3 regions of the Streptomyces sp. JL2001 genome follow, and region 2 is predicted to be linked to each of the others. Evidence: predicted binding sites of a transcription regulator. Region 2 holds the regulator's gene; each other region holds the start of a gene.
What was found. Region 2 encodes HrcA, which represses chaperone genes, less so after heat shock. Its sites were predicted from a motif close to TTNGCACTCNGNNNNNCNGAGTGCNAA; they were not measured.
Positions count from the first base shown of each region.

Region 1: groL (chaperonin GroEL) is a predicted target of HrcA. The motif match lies at 2,277-2,303, and genes of this name have one in related genera.
Region 3: groES (co-chaperone GroES) is a predicted target of HrcA. The motif match lies at 2,110-2,136, and genes of this name have one in related genera.

Region 1 is NZ_CP169421.1:3,532,085-3,537,553, forward strand. It holds gene ACE1OA_RS15580 (hypothetical protein) at 1-395, shown strand, start outside; gene groL (chaperonin GroEL) at 483-2,111, opposite strand; gene ACE1OA_RS15590 (cold-shock protein) at 2,590-2,793, opposite strand; gene ACE1OA_RS15595 (MoaD/ThiS family protein) at 3,188-3,466, opposite strand; gene thrC (threonine synthase) at 3,496-4,806, opposite strand; SAM riboswitch class I at 4,800-4,956, opposite strand; gene ACE1OA_RS15605 (glucosyl-3-phosphoglycerate synthase) at 5,116-5,469, shown strand, end outside.
Region 2 is NZ_CP169421.1:5,200,568-5,206,036, forward strand. It holds gene hemW (radical SAM family heme chaperone HemW) at 1-542, shown strand, start outside; gene ACE1OA_RS23155 (DUF3097 domain-containing protein) at 610-1,416, opposite strand; gene ACE1OA_RS23160 (MBL fold metallo-hydrolase) at 1,427-2,158, opposite strand; gene hrcA (heat-inducible transcriptional repressor HrcA) at 2,314-3,333, shown strand; gene dnaJ (molecular chaperone DnaJ) at 3,334-4,470, shown strand; gene ACE1OA_RS23175 (nitronate monooxygenase) at 4,594-5,469, shown strand, end outside.
Region 3 is NZ_CP169421.1:3,218,978-3,224,446, forward strand. It holds gene groL (chaperonin GroEL) at 1-1,535, opposite strand, end outside; gene groES (co-chaperone GroES) at 1,655-1,963, opposite strand; gene ACE1OA_RS14070 (polysaccharide deacetylase family protein) at 2,614-3,537, opposite strand; gene ACE1OA_RS14075 (THUMP-like domain-containing protein) at 3,665-4,849, shown strand; gene ACE1OA_RS14080 (hypothetical protein) at 4,794-5,456, opposite strand.

The DNA.
Region 1 (5,469 bases), 1.7 Mb from region 2:
ACACGGGCGGCTGGTTCCGGGTCAGGCACCTGATCTCGGACCAGTACGCGGAGTCCGTGAGCAAGCCGTTCTACATCGTCCGCACGCCGACCCGGGTGCAGAGCGTGAACGCGGCTCCGGAGCCGGTCCGCAAGGGCGCGACGATCACGGTGACGGCTTCGCTCCAGCACGACAGCAGCGGCTGGCGGGCTCTCGGGGCCCAGCCGGTGAGCGTGTGGTTCCGGCCGTGGGGGCAGAGCACCTGGAAGAAGGTGGCGTCCGGCACGTCGGCTTCGAACGGCGCGGTCTCCCTGAAGACCACGGCGTCCGTCGACGGCTGGTACACGGTCCGCTACTACGGTGACGGGACGCACTTCCAGGCGTTCGGCGGCGAGGACTGGGTCGACGTGCGCTGACCGTACGCGGCAACGCGAGAGGGCTGCACCCCCGTGACGGGGGTGCAGCCCTCTTTCGCGTTCAGCGAGGAACTACCGAGCCGGGGCTCAGAAGTCCATGTCACCGCCCGGCATGCCGCCCGGAGCGCCGGCAGCGGCCTTCTCCGGCTTGTCGGCGATGACGGCCTCGGTGGTGAGGAACAGCGCGGCGATCGACGCGGCGTTCTGCAGCGCGGAGCGCGTGACCTTCGCCGGGTCGATGATGCCCTCGGCGATGAGGTCGACGTACTCGTTGGTCGCGGCGTTGAGGCCGTGGCCGACGGGCAGGTTGCGGACCTTCTCCGCCACGACGCCGCCCTCGAGGCCGGCGTTGACGGCGATCTGCTTCAGCGGGGCCTCGAGGGCCAGCTTCACGATCGCGGCACCCGTGGCCTCGTCGCCCGTGAGGTCGCCCTCGAGCTTCTCGAAGACCGAGGAGGCCTGCAGCAGGGCCACGCCACCACCGGCGACGATGCCCTCCTCGACGGCCGCCTTGGCGTTGCGCACGGCGTCCTCGATGCGGTGCTTGCGCTCCTTGAGCTCGACCTCGGTCGCGGCGCCGGCCTTGATGACGGCCACGCCGCCGGCCAGCTTCGCGAGGCGCTCCTGGAGCTTCTCGCGGTCGTAGTCCGAGTCGGAGTTCTCGATCTCGGCACGGATCTGGTTGACGCGACCGGCAACCTGGTCGCTCTCGCCGGAGCCGTCGACGATCGTGGTCTCGTCCTTGGTGATGACGACCTTGCGGGCGCGGCCCAGCAGGTCCAGGCCGGCGTTCTCGAGCTTGAGGCCGACCTCCTCGGAGATGACCGTGCCGCCCGTGAGGATGGCGATGTCGTTCAGCATGGCCTTGCGGCGGTCGCCGAAGCCCGGGGCCTTGACGGCGACGGACTTGAAGGTGCCGCGGATCTTGTTGACGACCAGGGTCGACAGGGCCTCGCCCTCGACGTCCTCGGCGATGATCAGCAGGGGCTTGCCCGACTGCATGACCTTCTCCAGGAGCGGGAGCAGGTCCTTCACGGAGGAGATCTTGGAGTTGACGATCAGGATGTACGGGTCGTCCAGGGACGCCTCCATACGCTCCATGTCGGTGGCGAAGTACGCCGAGATGTAGCCCTTGTCGAAGCGCATACCCTCGGTGAGCTCCAGCTCCAGACCGAAGGTCTGGGACTCCTCGACGGTGATGACGCCTTCCTTGCCGACCTTGTCCATGGCCTCGGCGATGAGCTCGCCGATCTGGGTGTCGGCGGCGGAGATGGAGGCCGTGGAAGCGATCTGCTCCTTGGTCTCGACATCCTTGGCCTGCTCGAGCAGGGCGGCGGAGACGGCCTCGACGGCCTTCTCGATGCCGCGCTTGAGGGCCATCGGGTTGGCGCCGGCGGCGACGTTGCGCAGGCCTTCGCGGACGAGCGCCTGCGCGAGGACGGTCGCGGTGGTCGTACCGTCACCGGCGACGTCGTCCGTCTTCTTGGCGACTTCCTTGACCAGCTCGGCGCCGATCTTCTCGTACGGGTCCTCGAGCTCGATCTCCTTGGCGATGGAGACACCATCGTTGGTGATCGTGGGGGCGCCCCACTTCTTCTCGAGGACGACGTTGCGACCCTTCGGGCCGAGGGTGACCTTGACGGCGTCAGCGAGCTGGTTCATGCCGCGCTCGAGACCGCGCCGGGCCTCCTCGTCGAACGCGATGATCTTGGCCATGTGAAGTGGTCCTCCCGGACATGGGGTGGATAACGCTCCAGGACCGCGCCGACGCCCGCGACGGACGGCCTGCGTGCCCGGCGGTTCCTTGCCCCACCTGGCCAGCGGGCCTCGTCTGCCCGATCCTCGTAAGCACTCTCACCTTCAGAGTGCTAACGCCAATGATTAGCACTCGACCCAGGAGAGTGCAAGGCCGTCCCATCGGTACGTCGATGCGGGGCGGCGGTCGGGTGACGGGCGGGGGCAAGCGCCACTCGGGGATCGGGCGGCTCGGCGGGGCGCGACGGGCGTGCGGGCGCCTCCCTGGGCCGGGCGGGGCGCGACGGGCGCGCGGGCCGGGCGCCGGCGCGGCTCCGGCGTGGCGGGGGAGGCGGGGACGCCGGGCGGGGCGTGGGCGGAGACGCACGAGGGGTCCGCATCCGGTCAGGATGCGGACCCCTCGGCGTGAGTGCGTATGTGGTGGCCGATCGCGCCGCGTTCAGACGGCGAGCTTGACCATGTCCGCCTGCGGACCCTTCTGGCCCTGCGAGATCTCGAACTCGACTCGCTGACCCTCTTCAAGGGTGCGGTAGCCGTCCATCTGGATCGCGCTGTAGTGGACGAAAACATCCGCACCACCGTCGACCGCGATGAAGCCGTAGCCCTTCTCCGCGTTGAACCACTTGACGGTGCCCTGAGCCATGCCTAACTCCCCTATTACTGGCCCTTGCGCGGGACCGCACTTCGCGACCCCGGGTCAGACCCTGCGCCGGAACGCGTCGACCGCGGCTGAATGTATCTGCCCAACTGCCCTCTGCAACAGGTCAATCGGACGAGAATTCTGGGCATGCAGGAAAGGAGAATTGCGGAGAATTCGCTGAATTACGGGGCAAGTCGGGCCCGGCAAAGTGGGCAGAAGGTACACAAGACTCGAACACTTTGGCTGCTTCTTGTCAGGTCCGGGCGCATTCTCATATGCGCCTGGCATGAGCAGCGGAGGGGACTTCCCCAACTCTATCGCGTTCAACCATGCAGAATTGCCCCCTCCGTTTCTCGACGGAAGGGGCAATTCAGGTGACTGCGGGTAACCCCTGGGCTCAGCAGCCCCCGGCGACGGCCGGGATGATGGACACGCCGGCGCCGTCCGGCGTCGCCGTCTCAAGGCCCTGCTCGAAGCGCACGTCGTCGTCGTTGACGTACACGTTCACGAAGCGGCGCAGCTTGCCCTGGTCGTCCAGGACGCGGGCGGCGATGCCCGTGTGGTTCTTCTCCAGGTCGGCGATGACCTCGGAGAGGGTGGTGCCCTCCGCCGGAACCTCGGCCTGACCGCCCGTGTAGGTGCGGAGGATGGTGGGGATGCGGACCTTGACGCTCATGGGGGTGCTGCCTTCCGTGACGGGGGTGGTCAGTGGGCCAGGCCGGCGTCGCGGAACGCGTCCAGGCTCGGGCGGATGGTGGCGGTCGCCTGGGAGGTATCGGCCACCGCGTCCAGGGTCTTGAGTCCGTCACCGGTGTTCAGGACGACGGTGGTCAGGCTCGGGTCGATGAGGCCCGCCTCGATCAGCTTCTTCGTGACGCCGACGGTCACGCCGCCCGCCGTCTCGGCGAAGATGCCCTCGGTCTGCGCGAGCAGCTTGATCGCGTCGACGACCTGCTCGTCGTTCACGTCCTCCACCGCGCCGCCCGTGCGGCGCGCGATGTCCAGGACGTAGGGGCCGTCGGCCGGGTTGCCGATCGCCAGGGACTTGGCGATCGTGTTCGGCTTCTGCGGGCGCACGACGTCGTGGCCGGCCTTGAAGGCCGCCGACACCGGGGAGCAGCCCTCCGCCTGGGCGCCGAAGATCTTGTAGGGCCGGTCCTCGACGAGGCCGAGCTTCACGAGCTCCTGCAGACCCTTGTCGATCTTCGTGAGCTGGGAGCCGGAGGCGATCGGGATGACGAGCTGGTCGGGCAGCCGCCAGCCGAGCTGCTCGCAGATCTCGTAGGCGAGCGTCTTGGAGCCCTCGCCGTAGTACGGGCGCAGGTTGACGTTGACGAAGCCCCAGCCCTCGCCGAGCGGGTCGCCGATGAGCTCGGAGCAGAAGCGGTTGACGTCGTCGTAGTTGCCCTCGATGCCGACGAGGTCGCCGCCGTACACCGCGGCCATGACGACCTTGCCCTGCTCCAGGTCGTGCGGGATGAACACGCAGGAGCGGAAGCCGGCGCGCGCGGCGGCGGCGCCGACGGCGCCGGCCAGGTTGCCGGTGGAGGAGCAGGACAGGGTGGTGAAGCCGAAGGCGCGGGCGGCCTCGAGGGCCTGGGCGACGACGCGGTCCTTGAAGGAGTGCGTCGGGTTGCCGGAGTCGTCCTTGACGAAGAGCTTGCCGGGCTCGACGCCGAGCTCGCGGGCGAGGTTGTCGGCCTGGACGAGCTTGGTCCAGCCGGGGTTCAGGTTCGGCTTCTCGGCGACGTCGGCCGGGACGGGCAGCAGCGGGGCGTAGCGCCAGATGTTGGCGGGGCCGGCCTCGATCCGCTTGCGCAGCGATTCGGGGTCGCCGAGGGGGAGGTCGTACGCGACTTCGAGGGGGCCGAAACACAGCTCACAGGCGAAAATCGGGCCGAGGGGGAAAACTTCGCCACATTCCCGACAGGAAAGCCCGGAAGCGGGACCGAGGTCGACCGTGGAAGCGGTGGAAACAGTCTGTACAGCCATGGAGGCGAGGCCCTTTCTCCTCATCTTTCCCATGGCGGACGTCGCCATGAGACGGATTTGGCACCTTCCCTAGCCGGGAGCCTCGCGGGCGCAGTGCGACGACTGCGGACGAGACCGACTGGAGGGTTGCCGGGGCTTCAACGGGCCGTTTCCCTCTGCCCCTCTGGATGAGCGGTATTCGATTGGGTGGTGCGGTTGTGTGGACGCCGGCGGCACCCCGACGTGCGTCGGACCTCGGCGTTGTTCAAGACTGTAACCGAAGGCGCGGACTGTTGAGATAGTCGTCCGAACCGCGAGATGGATCACACAAACGGCAACTGGGGAGTAACGGACGTGCTGGATGAAGTGGAGCGCTGGCTGGCCCGGCGGTCCTGGTCCGTGACAGACCGTCCGCTGGAGCAGCTCCTGGCCGCGAAGCGTGGCACGCGGGTCAGCGTCGTGCTGCCCGCGCTGAACGAGGAGGCGACGGTCGGGGACATCGTCGCGGTGATCCGGCGGGAGCTGATGTCGCGGGCGGTCCCGCTCGTGGACGAGCTGGTGGTGGTCGACTCGGGGTCCACCGACCGCACGGCCGAGGTGGCGGCGGCGGCCGGTGCCCGGGTCGTGGCGCGGGACGCGATCCTGCCGCGGATACCCGCCCTGCCCGGCAAGGGCGAGGTGCTGTGGCGGTCCCTGCTGGCGACGGAC
Region 2 (5,469 bases):
AGGAGGGCACGCAGCTGGCCCGGCGGATCCGCCGCGGCGAGGTGCCGATGACCGACGACGACGTCCACGCGGACCGCTACCTGATCGCCGACTCCGTCTTCGCCGAGGCCGGCTTCGACTGGTACGAGGTCTCCAACTGGGCCACCTCCGAGGCGGGCCGCTGCCTGCACAACGAGCTGTACTGGCGCGGGGCCGACTGGTGGGGCGCCGGTCCGGGCGCGCACAGCCACGTCGGCGGCGTCCGGTGGTGGAACGTGAAGCACCCCGGCGCGTACGCGGCGGCCCTGGGCGAGGGGCGCTCGCCCGGCGCGGGCCGGGAGGTCCTGACGGCGGAGGACCGCCGCGTGGAGCGGATCCTGCTGGAGCTCCGGCTGCGGGAGGGCGTGGAGCTGGGGCTGCTGGCCCCGGCGGGTCTCACGGCCTCGCGCAAGGCCCTGGCGGACGGGCTCCTGGCACCGGACGCCTACGAGGCGGGCCGGGCCGCCCTGACCCTGCGCGGGCGGCTCCTGGCGGACGCGGTGGTCCGCGACCTGGTCGACTAGGTCCTGTCCGGGCGGGGGCCCGGGAGGTGCGGCCCGGGGGCGGCGGCCACCGCCCCCGGGCGTCTCCCTATGCCTCCGGCGCCGTCACGAAGTCGATCAGCTCCTCGACCCGGCCCAGCAGCGCCGGTTCCAGGTCCTTGTAGCTGTGGACCTTCGACAGGATGTGGCGCCAGGCCGCGCCCGTGTTCTCGGGCCAGCCCAGGGCCCGGCAGACGCCGGTCTTCCAGTCCAGCCCGCGCGGAACCGCCGGCCACGCCGGGATGCCCACGGAGGACGGCTTCACCGCCTCCCAGACATCGATGTACGGGTGGCCGACGATCAGCACGTCGTCGCCCGTGACCGACGCGGCCAGGCGGGACTCCTTCGACCCGGGGACCAGGTGGTCCACCAGCACGCCCAGCCGCGCGTCGGGCGCCGGCCCGAACTCCGCGACGATCGCCGGGAGGTCGTCGACGCCCTCCAGGTACTCCACGACGACTCCCTCCACGCGCAGGTCGTCGCCCCAGACCCGCTCGACGAGCTCGGCGTCGTGACGGCCCTCCACGTAGATGCGGCCCGCCCGCGCGACCCGCGCCCGGGCGCCGGGCACCGCGATCGACCCCGACGCCGTCCGGCTGGGACGCGCCGGCCCCGCGGGCGGCCGGACCAGCGTCACCACGCGGCCCTCCAGCAGGAAGCCGCGTGGTTCCATCGGGAAGACGCGGTGCTTGCCGAAGCGGTCCTCCAGGGTCACCGTGCCCGCCTCGCAGCGGATCACCGCCCCGCAGAACCCCGTCGCGACCTCCTCGACGACGAGGTCCGGCTCGGCGGGGACCTCCGGGACGGGGGCCGATCGCTTCCAAGGGGGCGTCAGATCCGGGTTGTAGCTGCGCATTCGCGCGACGTTATGACACTCCGAAGCGCCGTGCCAGCTCATCGCGCTGCGTCCGCACGAACGCGGCGTCGACGACGGCCCCGTGCCCCGGCACGTACACCGCCTCCTCGCCGCCCAGCGCCAGCAGCCGGTCGAGCGCCGCCGGCCAGCGCGCGGGGATCGCGTCACTCCCGGCCTGCGGCTCACCCGACTCCTCCACCAGGTCGCCGCAGAAGACGACCTCGGGGCCGCCGTCCGGATCCGGGACGAGCAGCGCCAGGTCGTGGCCCGAGTGGCCGGGTCCGACGTTGGCCAGGAGCACCTGCCGCCCGCCCAGGTCGAGGGTCCACTCGCCGGACACCGTGTGGCGCGGGGTCACCAGGACGTCGACGGCCTCCTCCGCCGCATGTTCGTCCACCCCCTGGCGCACCGCGTCCGTCCGCAGTGCGTCCGCCTCCCGCCGCAGCAGCTCGTCGAGACCCACCGCGCCGTACACCTCCGCCCCGGCGAACACCGCGGTGCCCAGCACGTGGTCGAAATGCGGGTGGCTCAGTGCGATGTGCGTCACTCTCCGGCCCCCCGTCAGGGCCTCCACCTGGGCCCGCAGCTCGGCCCCCTCGCGGAGCGTGGAGCCCGTGTCGTACAGCAGAACGGCCGCCTCGCCGAGCACCAGGCCCACCGTGGCGTCCCAGCCCGGCAGCCGCCGGCGGCCCACGCCGTCACCGAGTCGTTCCCAGCCGGACTCTTCCCAAGCGACATTCATGCGGCGACGCTATCCGCTACGACGCGGCAGGGACGCGGCCTCCTTGCCAGGAGCGACGCCCGCCGCCGTACACTGGCCGGGGGATTCCTGGCACTCGGACAGGGCGAGTGCCAAACACGGAGCAACCGGAACGACGACAGCTGGAGGTGTGCGCCATGCTCAGCGAACGCAGGCTCGAGGTGCTGCGCGCGATCGTCCAGGACTACGTCGGGACGGAGGAGCCGGTCGGTTCCAAGGCCCTCACGGAGCGTCACAAGCTCGGCGTCTCGCCGGCCACCGTGCGCAACGACATGGCGGTCCTGGAGGAGGAGGGCTTCATCGCCCAGCCCCACACCAGCGCCGGGCGCATCCCCACGGACAAGGGCTACCGGCTCTTCGTCGACCGGCTCGCCGGCGTCAAGCCGCTGTCGACGCCGGAGCGGCGGGCCATCCACAACTTCCTGGACGGCGCCGTCGACCTCGACGACGTCGTCGGGCGCACCGTCCGGCTGCTCGCGCAGCTGACCCGGCAGGTCGCCGTGGTGCAGTACCCCTCGCTGACCCGTTCGACGGTCCGGCACGTGGAGCTGCTCTCGCTGGCCCCCGCCCGGCTGATGCTCGTCCTGATCACGGACACCGGACGGGTCGAGCAGCGGATGATCGACTGCCCGGCGCCGTTCGGCGAGAGCTCGCTGGCCGACCTGCGGGCCCGGCTCAACAGCCGGGTCGTCGGCCGCCGCTTCGCGGATGTGCCGCAGTTGGTGCAGGATCTTCCGGAGTCCTTCGAGGAGACGGAGGACCGCGGCACGGTCACGGCGGTGCTCGCGACCCTGCTGGAAACCCTGGTGGAAGAGCACGAGGAACGGCTGATGATCGGCGGCACCGCCAATCTCACCCGCTTCGGGCACGACTTCCCCCTCACGATCAGGCCGGTGCTGGAGGCGCTGGAGGAGCAGGTCGTGCTCCTCAAGCTGCTCGGCGAGGCCAAGGACTCGGGCATGACCGTACGGATCGGGCACGAGATCGCCCACGAGGGCCTCACGTCCACGTCCGTCGTCGCGGTCGGCTACGGTTCGGGCGACGAGGCAGTCGCCAAACTCGGCGTGGTCGGACCGACCCGCATGGACTACCCCGGAACGATGGGAGCGGTACGCGCAGTGGCACGTTACGTCGGACAGATCCTGGCGGAGTCGTAAGTGGCCACGGACTACTACGCCGTACTCGGCGTGCGCCGCGACGCGTCCCAGGACGAGATCAAGAAGGCATTCCGGCGGCTCGCCCGCGAGCTGCACCCGGATGTCAATCCCGATCCGAAGACGCAGGAGCGCTTCAAGGAGATCAACGCCGCTTACGAGGTGCTGTCGGACCCGCAGAAGAAGCAGGTCTACGACCTCGGCGGCGACCCGCTCTCGCAGGCCGGCGGCGGTGGCGCGGGCGGCTTCGGCGCGGGTGGCTTCGGGAACTTCTCGGACATCATGGACGCCTTCTTCGGCACGGCGTCGCAGCGCGGACCGCGCTCGCGCACCCGCCGCGGCCAGGACGCCATGATCCGGCTGGAGATCGACCTCAACGAGGCCGCCTTCGGCACGACCAAGGACATCCAGGTCGACACCGCGGTCGTGTGCACGACCTGTTCCGGCGAGGGCGCCGCGCCCGGCACCTCCGCGCAGACCTGTGACATGTGTCGCGGTCGCGGCGAGGTCTCCCAGGTCACCCGGTCCTTCCTGGGCCAGGTCATGACCTCCCGCCCCTGCCCGCAGTGCCAGGGCTTCGGCACGGTCGTCCCCACGCCGTGCCCGGAGTGCGCCGGCGACGGACGCGTCCGCTCGCGCCGCACCCTCACGGTCAAGATCCCGGCCGGTGTCGACAACGGCACCCGGATCCAGCTCGCCGGCGAGGGCGAGGTCGGCCCCGGCGGCGGTCCCGCCGGTGACCTGTACGTCGAGATCCACGAGGTCCCGCACGAGGTCTTCCAGCGGCGCGGCGACGACCTGCACTGCACGGTCACGATCCCGATGACGGCGGGCGCGCTCGGCACGAAGGTGCCGCTGCAGACGCTCGACGGCATGGAGGAGGTCGACATCCGTCCGGGCACCCAGTCCGGCCAGTCGATCCCGCTGCACGGGCGAGGCATCACGCACCTGCGGGGCGGCGGCCGCGGCGACCTGATCGTGCACGTCGAGGTCATGACCCCGTCGAAGCTCGACCCGGAGCAGGAGCGGCTGCTGCGCGAGCTGGCGAAGCTGCGTGGCGAGGAGCGGCCCACGGGCCAGTTCCAGCCGGGCCAGCAGGGCCTGTTCTCGCGGCTCAAGGACGCGTTCAACGGCCGCTGAGAACGATCGGCCCGGCTCCTCGTGAGCCGGGTCCCGACACCGTCCGCCGGGGCGGCACGCGCAGCCGGCGCGTGCCGCCCCGGCGTTTTCGGCCGTGGCCTGCGGCCATGGCACGATGCCTGCATGTCCACCGCACTGAGCGATCTATGCCGTTACCCGATCGTGCAGGCCCCCATGGCGGGTGGCGCGTCCTGTCCGCAGCTGGTCGGAGCGGTCTGCGAGGCCGGCGGCCTGGGGTTCCTGGCCGGCGGGTACAAGACGGCCGGCGGCATGTACCAGGAGATCAAGCAGGTCCGCGGGCTGACCGCGCAGCCCTTCGGGGTCAACCTCTTCATGCCGCAGGGCGGGCAGGCCGCCGATCCCGCCGCGGTCGAGATGTACCGGCACCAGCTGGCCGGCGAGGCCACCTGGTACGACACCGAGCTCGGTGACGCGGACACCGGCCGCGACGACGCCTTCGACGCCAAGCTGGCCATCCTGCTCGACGACCCGGTCCCGGTCGTCTCCTTCACCTTCGGCTGCCCCGCCCGGGACACGCTCGACGCCTTCGGCCGCGCCGGTACGTTCACGATCGTCACCGTCACCTCGGCGGAGGAGGCCAGGACCGCGCAGCGGGCCGGCGCCGACGCGGTCTGCGTCCAGGGCGCCGAGGCCGGCGGGCACCAGGGCACCCACCGCGACGACCCGGACGTCGACCTGTCCGCCGGGACCGGCCTGCTGGCCCTCGTCACGCAGGTCCGCGAGACCGTCCAGCTGCCGATCATCGCGAGCGGCGGGCTGATGCGCGGGGCGCAGATCGCCGCCGTGCTCGCCGCCGGGGCGGACGCGGCGCAGCTCGGCACCGCGTTCCTCGTCTGTCCCGAATCGGCCGCGCACCCGCTGCACAAGCAGGCGCTGACCAACCCCCTCTTCTGCCGCACCGAGCTGACCCGGGCCTTCTCCGGACGCCCGGCGCGCGGGCTCGTGAACCGCTTCGTGCGCGAGCACGGGCCGTACGCC
Region 3 (5,469 bases), 2.0 Mb from region 2:
GAGGCGATCGAGGCGGCGTTCTCCAGCGCGGAGCGCGTCACCTTCACCGGGTCGATGACGCCGGCCTTGACCAGGTCGCCGTACTCGCCGGTCGCGGCGTTGAAGCCCTGGCCCTTGTCGAGCTCCGCCACCTTGGAGGTGATGACGTAGCCCTCGAGGCCGGCGTTCTCGGCGATCCAGCGCAGCGGCTCGACGGCGGCGCGGCGGACGACCGCGACACCCGTGGCCTCGTCGCCGGTCTTGCCGAGGTTGCCCTCGAGGACCTTGACGGCGTGGACCAGAGCGGAGCCACCACCGGAGACGATGCCCTCCTCGACCGCGGCGCGGGTCGCGGAGATGGCGTCCTCCAGACGGTGCTTCTTCTCCTTCAGCTCCACCTCGGTGGCGGCGCCGACCTTGATCACGCACACGCCGCCGGCCAGCTTCGCGAGGCGCTCCTGGAGCTTCTCGCGGTCCCAGTCGGAGTCGGTGGACTCGATCTCGGCCTTGATCTGGTTGACGCGGCCCTGCACGTCCTCGGACTTGCCGCCACCGTCGACGATGGTGGTGTCGTCCTTGGAGATGGTCACGCGGCGGGCGGTGCCCAGCACGTCCAGACCGGCCTGGTCGAGCTTGAGGCCGACCTCCTCGGCGATGACGGTGGCACCGGTGAGGGTGGCCATGTCGCCGAGCATCGCCTTGCGGCGGTCGCCGAAGCCCGGGGCCTTGACGGCCACGGCGTTGAAGGTGCCACGGATCTTGTTGACGACCAGGGTCGACAGGGCCTCGCCCTCGACGTCCTCGGCGATGATCAGCAGCGGCTTGCTGGAGCCGGCCTGGATGACCTTCTCGAGGAGCGGCAGCAGGTCCTGGATCGAGGAGATCTTGCCCTGGTGGATCAGGATGTACGGGTCGTCGAGGACGGCCTCCATACGCTCCTGGTCGGTGACCATGTACGGGGACAGGTAGCCCTTGTCGAAGGCCATGCCCTCGGTGAAGTCGAGCTCCAGGCCGAAGGTGTTGGACTCCTCGACGGTGATGACACCGTCCTTGCCGACCTTGTCCATCGCCTCGGCGATGAGCTCGCCGACCTGCTGGTCCTGCGCGGAGAGCGCGGCCACGGCGGCGATGTCGGACTTGTCCTCGATCGGACGCGCGGTCGCGAGCAGCTCGTCGGAGACGGCCTTGACGGCGGCGTCGATGCCCTTCTTCAGGGCGGCCGGGGAGGCGCCGGCGGCGACGTTGCGCAGACCCTCGCGGACCAGGGCCTGGGCGAGCACGGTGGCGGTGGTGGTGCCGTCACCCGCGATGTCGTTGGTCTTGGTCGCCACCTCCTTCACCAGCTGGGCGCCGAGGTTCTCGTACGGGTCGTCGATCTCGACCTCGCGGGCGATCGTGACACCGTCGTTGGTGATGGTGGGGGCGCCGAACTTCTTGTCGATGACGACGTTGCGGCCCTTGGGGCCGATCGTCACCTTCACCGTGTCGGCAAGCTTGTTGACGCCGCGCTCAAGGGCGCGACGGGCGTCCTCGTCGAACTTCAGGATCTTCGCCATGGGAGCGGTTCAGCCCTCTCGGAAATCGGGTGGAACGAACCGCGCCCCGGGGCGCCTGGAAGGGGCCTCGGGGCGCAGCTCAAAGCATCTGCTTCAGGTACTTCGGGTACTTCGGTGAATTACTTCTCGACGATCGCGAGCACGTCGCGAGCCGAGAGGACGAGGTACTCCTCGCCGCTGTACTTCACCTCGGTGCCGCCGTACTTGCTGTACAGCACGATGTCGCCGGTCTTGACGTCGAGCGGCAGACGCTCGCCGTTCTCGAAGCGGCCCGGGCCCACGGCCAGGACGACGCCCTCCTGGGGCTTCTCCTTGGCGGTGTCCGGGATGACCAGGCCAGAGGCCGTGGTCTGCTCGGCGTCGAGCGGCTGGACCACGATGCGGTCCTCGAGCGGCTTGATGGCAACCTTGGAGCTGGTGGTCGTCACGATCCGACCTCCCCCTTCGGAGATCTCACGGGGTTAACTGTCTGAGGTGGCGACCAGGTGGATCCGTCGTCGCGGGTGCCGGACCTGCCCGTCGCTGTGTTGGCACTCTCCAGTGGGGAGTGCCAGACCCGAGACTATGACTGCGATTAGCACTCGGTCAAGCGGAGTGCCAATTCAGTGCCGTGTGGCGATTCTGTCCCGCTCCGGGAAACGGTCTGACGGACCCTTTGGTTCCGCATATCCGCCGGCCCTCGCGTGCCGGCCGGCCCCCTCGTGGTCCCGGGCATCCGGGTGCCGCTCCGCCGCCGCGTGCGGCCTCCCGTGCGGCCGGGCGGGCGCGTGGGGCCACGACCGCGCGGCCGTGCGGAACATCCGGGCGGCCGTCTCGGTGAGGGTCGCTTCCCCGGCGCCGTCCCGGGCGGCGACACGGGGGGCGCCGGCGCTCCCGCGGACCGGCCGTCCGGCGTGCGCCGCGTGCCGGGCCTCCCCCACCGGGCCCCGCGCCGCCGGCACCGCGGCCGCCGACGGCCCCACGCCTTCCGCGGCCCTCCGGCCCAGGCGCTCGATCGGGTCCACGGACTGCGCGCAGCCCGTCGCCGCCAGGAGCGCGCCGGCCAGCAGCAGTCCGGCCAGCGGCCGGCGCGCCCGGGTCACACGTAGTCCTCGAGCTTCGCGACCGCGTAGCCCTTGGCCGTGATCGTCTTCATCACGCGGCGGATCATGTCGGGCATGGTGCCCTTCCAGTCCGCCTTGCCCCGGAAGTGCGTGAGCACGATGTCGCCGGGGTGCAGGTCCCGGTCCCACTCACGCCACTCCATGCGGTCCGGGAACGCCTCCGAGGCCCACAGCGGCACCGCCTTGACCCCGCACGACTTGGCCGCGGTCAGCGTGTTCCGGTTGTAGTTGCCGTACGGCGGGCGGAAGAGCGGCGGCCGCTTGCCGAACCGCTTCTCGATCGTGTCCTGCATCCCGCAGATCTCCCGCTTCTGCTCGGCGTACGAGAGCCCGGGCAGATAGCGGTGGTTGAGGGTGTGGTTGTGCAGGGAGACGCCGGCCTTCTGCATCTTCGCGAAGTAGCCGTAGTCCTCCTTGACCAGGTAGTCGCTCAGGAAGGCGCTGTACGGGATGCCCAGCTCGGTCATCATCCGCAGCAGCTCCGGATCCTTCTCCGCCCCGTCGTCGATCGTCAGGAAGACGACCTTGTCCTTGGTCGGCACGGTGGTGAAGACGGGCGGCAGGCCCTCGCCGGACGTCTCGAAGCCCTTGCGGGTGGTGATCGTCGGCTTCACCCGGGGCGGCGCGGGCGCCTCCAGCGGCGGCTTGTCGAGGCCCCACTTCTTGGCGGCCAGCACCCGCGCGGCACGCTGCTTGCGGACCCTCTCCACGTACGCCTCCAGGGCGCCGGCCGCCCCCTCCGCGCGCGGCTGTCCCGCGGCGGGACTCGCGGGCCCCTTGGGTGCGCCGCCCGCGCCCCCGCCGTCCGCGGAGGGCCCGGCGCAGGCGGATCCGAGGGCGGCGACGAGCAGGACGGCACCCACCGACCGCCGCGTGCGGCGACCTCGCTTTGTAAGCATTCGTTCCTTTTGTCGTACTAGCTGCATGGCGCCGCATCCTGTCAGCGCGGAGGCCCTCCGGCGCCCACGCCGTCGGCGCGCCGCGCGTACCGTCCCCCGGCCGGCCCACTCGGCGGCAGGGCCCACAATGGGACGGGTGACCGACCTCGCCTCCTTCGCCGCCCTGCTCACGCCCGAGGGCCAGACCCTGCTCGCCGGCCTGCGCGACTACGACCCCGCGCAGGAGCTGGCGGTCGCCTCCCGGCTGCGCCGCGAGCACCCGGCCGAACTGGTCACGGCGGCCCTCGGGCAGGCGCGCCTGCGCCAGCGGGCGGTGGCGAAGTTCGGCGCCGAGGACGCCCACCGGATGTACTTCACGCCCAACGGCGTCGAGCAGTCGACCCGGGCGACGGTCGGCGCGTACCGCGCCGAGCGCTTCCGGGAGCTGGGCGTGCGCAGCGTCGCCGACCTGTGCGGCGGGATCGGCGGGGACGCGATCGCGTTCGCCCGTGCGGGCATCTCGGTGCTCGCCGTCGACCGCGACCCGCTGACCGCGGAGGCGGCCCGCGCGAACGCGGCGGCCCTCGGGCTCGACGGGCTGATCGAGGTCCGGTGCGCGGACGTGACGGAGATCGACACCGCGCCGTACGACGCGGTCTTCGTGGACCCGGCGCGGCGCGGCGGGCGCGGCCGGATCTTCGATCCGGAGGCCTACTCGCCGCCGCTCTCCTGGGCGACGGAGGCGGCCCGCAAGGCCCGGCACGCGGCGTTGAAGATCGCCCCGGGCGTCCCGCACGAGGCGGTGCCGGACGAGGCCGAGGCCGAGTGGATCTCGGACGGCGGTGACGTGAAGGAGGCCGTGCTCTGGTTCGGCACGACGCCCGGCGCCCGGCGCGCCACGCTGCTGCCCGCCGGTACGAGCCTGGTGGGCCGCGGCCTGCCCGATCCCGCGGTCCGGGCGGTCGGCCGGTACCTCTACGAGCCCGACGGCGCCGTCATCCGCGCCCATCTGGTCGCCGAGGTCGCCGAGGAGCTGGCCGGCGGCCTGGTCGACGAGACGATCGCCTACGTCACGGCGGACGAGCTGCGCGCGACCCCGTACGCCACCGCGTACGAGATCACCGACAGCCTGCCCTTCAACCTCAAGAAGGTGAAGGCCCTGCTGCGCGAACGCGAGGTCGGCACCCTGACGGTGAAGAAGCGCGGCTCGGCGGTCGAACCCGAGGAGATGCGCCGCAGGATCAAGCCCAAGGGCCCGAACTCCGCGACGCTGTTCCTCACTCGGGTCGCGGGTGCCCCGACGATGCTGATCGGGCACCCGGCCGGCCGGTGAGCCGGACCGCGAAACGGTAGTGGCCGGCGGCCTTGGCCAGTCCGATGAGGCCGTTCACCCACAGGACGAGGCCGGCACCCATCCCGTACGCGACGAGTCCGTAGCCGCCGTTCTCGCGGGTCGTGCCCGCCGGGACGGCGAACGAGATCCACAGGCCGACGGCGCACAGCAGGAAGGACCCCAGCAGCCAGCAGACGCTCCACACCGGGGCGCGCAGCCGGGCGTCGGTGGCCGCGTGGCGGTCCAGCGCGGCCCACTCGCCCAGCCGGACGCGGGCCACCCCGTCGGCCCGGACCCCGCGGACGGTCAGCCAGACGCCCGGGACGAGAGCCCCGAAGCCCAGGCACGCGGCGACCACGGCGGGCAGGAGCGTGATCGGGTCGAGCGCGTCCTGGTCGAAGGCGGTCAGCAGGACGCCGACGAGGCCCCAGCCCAGCTCCACGAGCACGAGGCCGGCCAGGAAGAGCATCAGCCGCTTCCCGCCCAGCAGTCGGCGCCCGAGCTCGTCCAGCGCGAGGGCCCGGTCGGCGAGCAGCGTCTCGCGGTCGGGCCAGTTCCGTATCTCGGGTGGCGGCGGGGGCGGGGGCAGCGGAGTACGACGGGGCATGACGGCAGCCTAT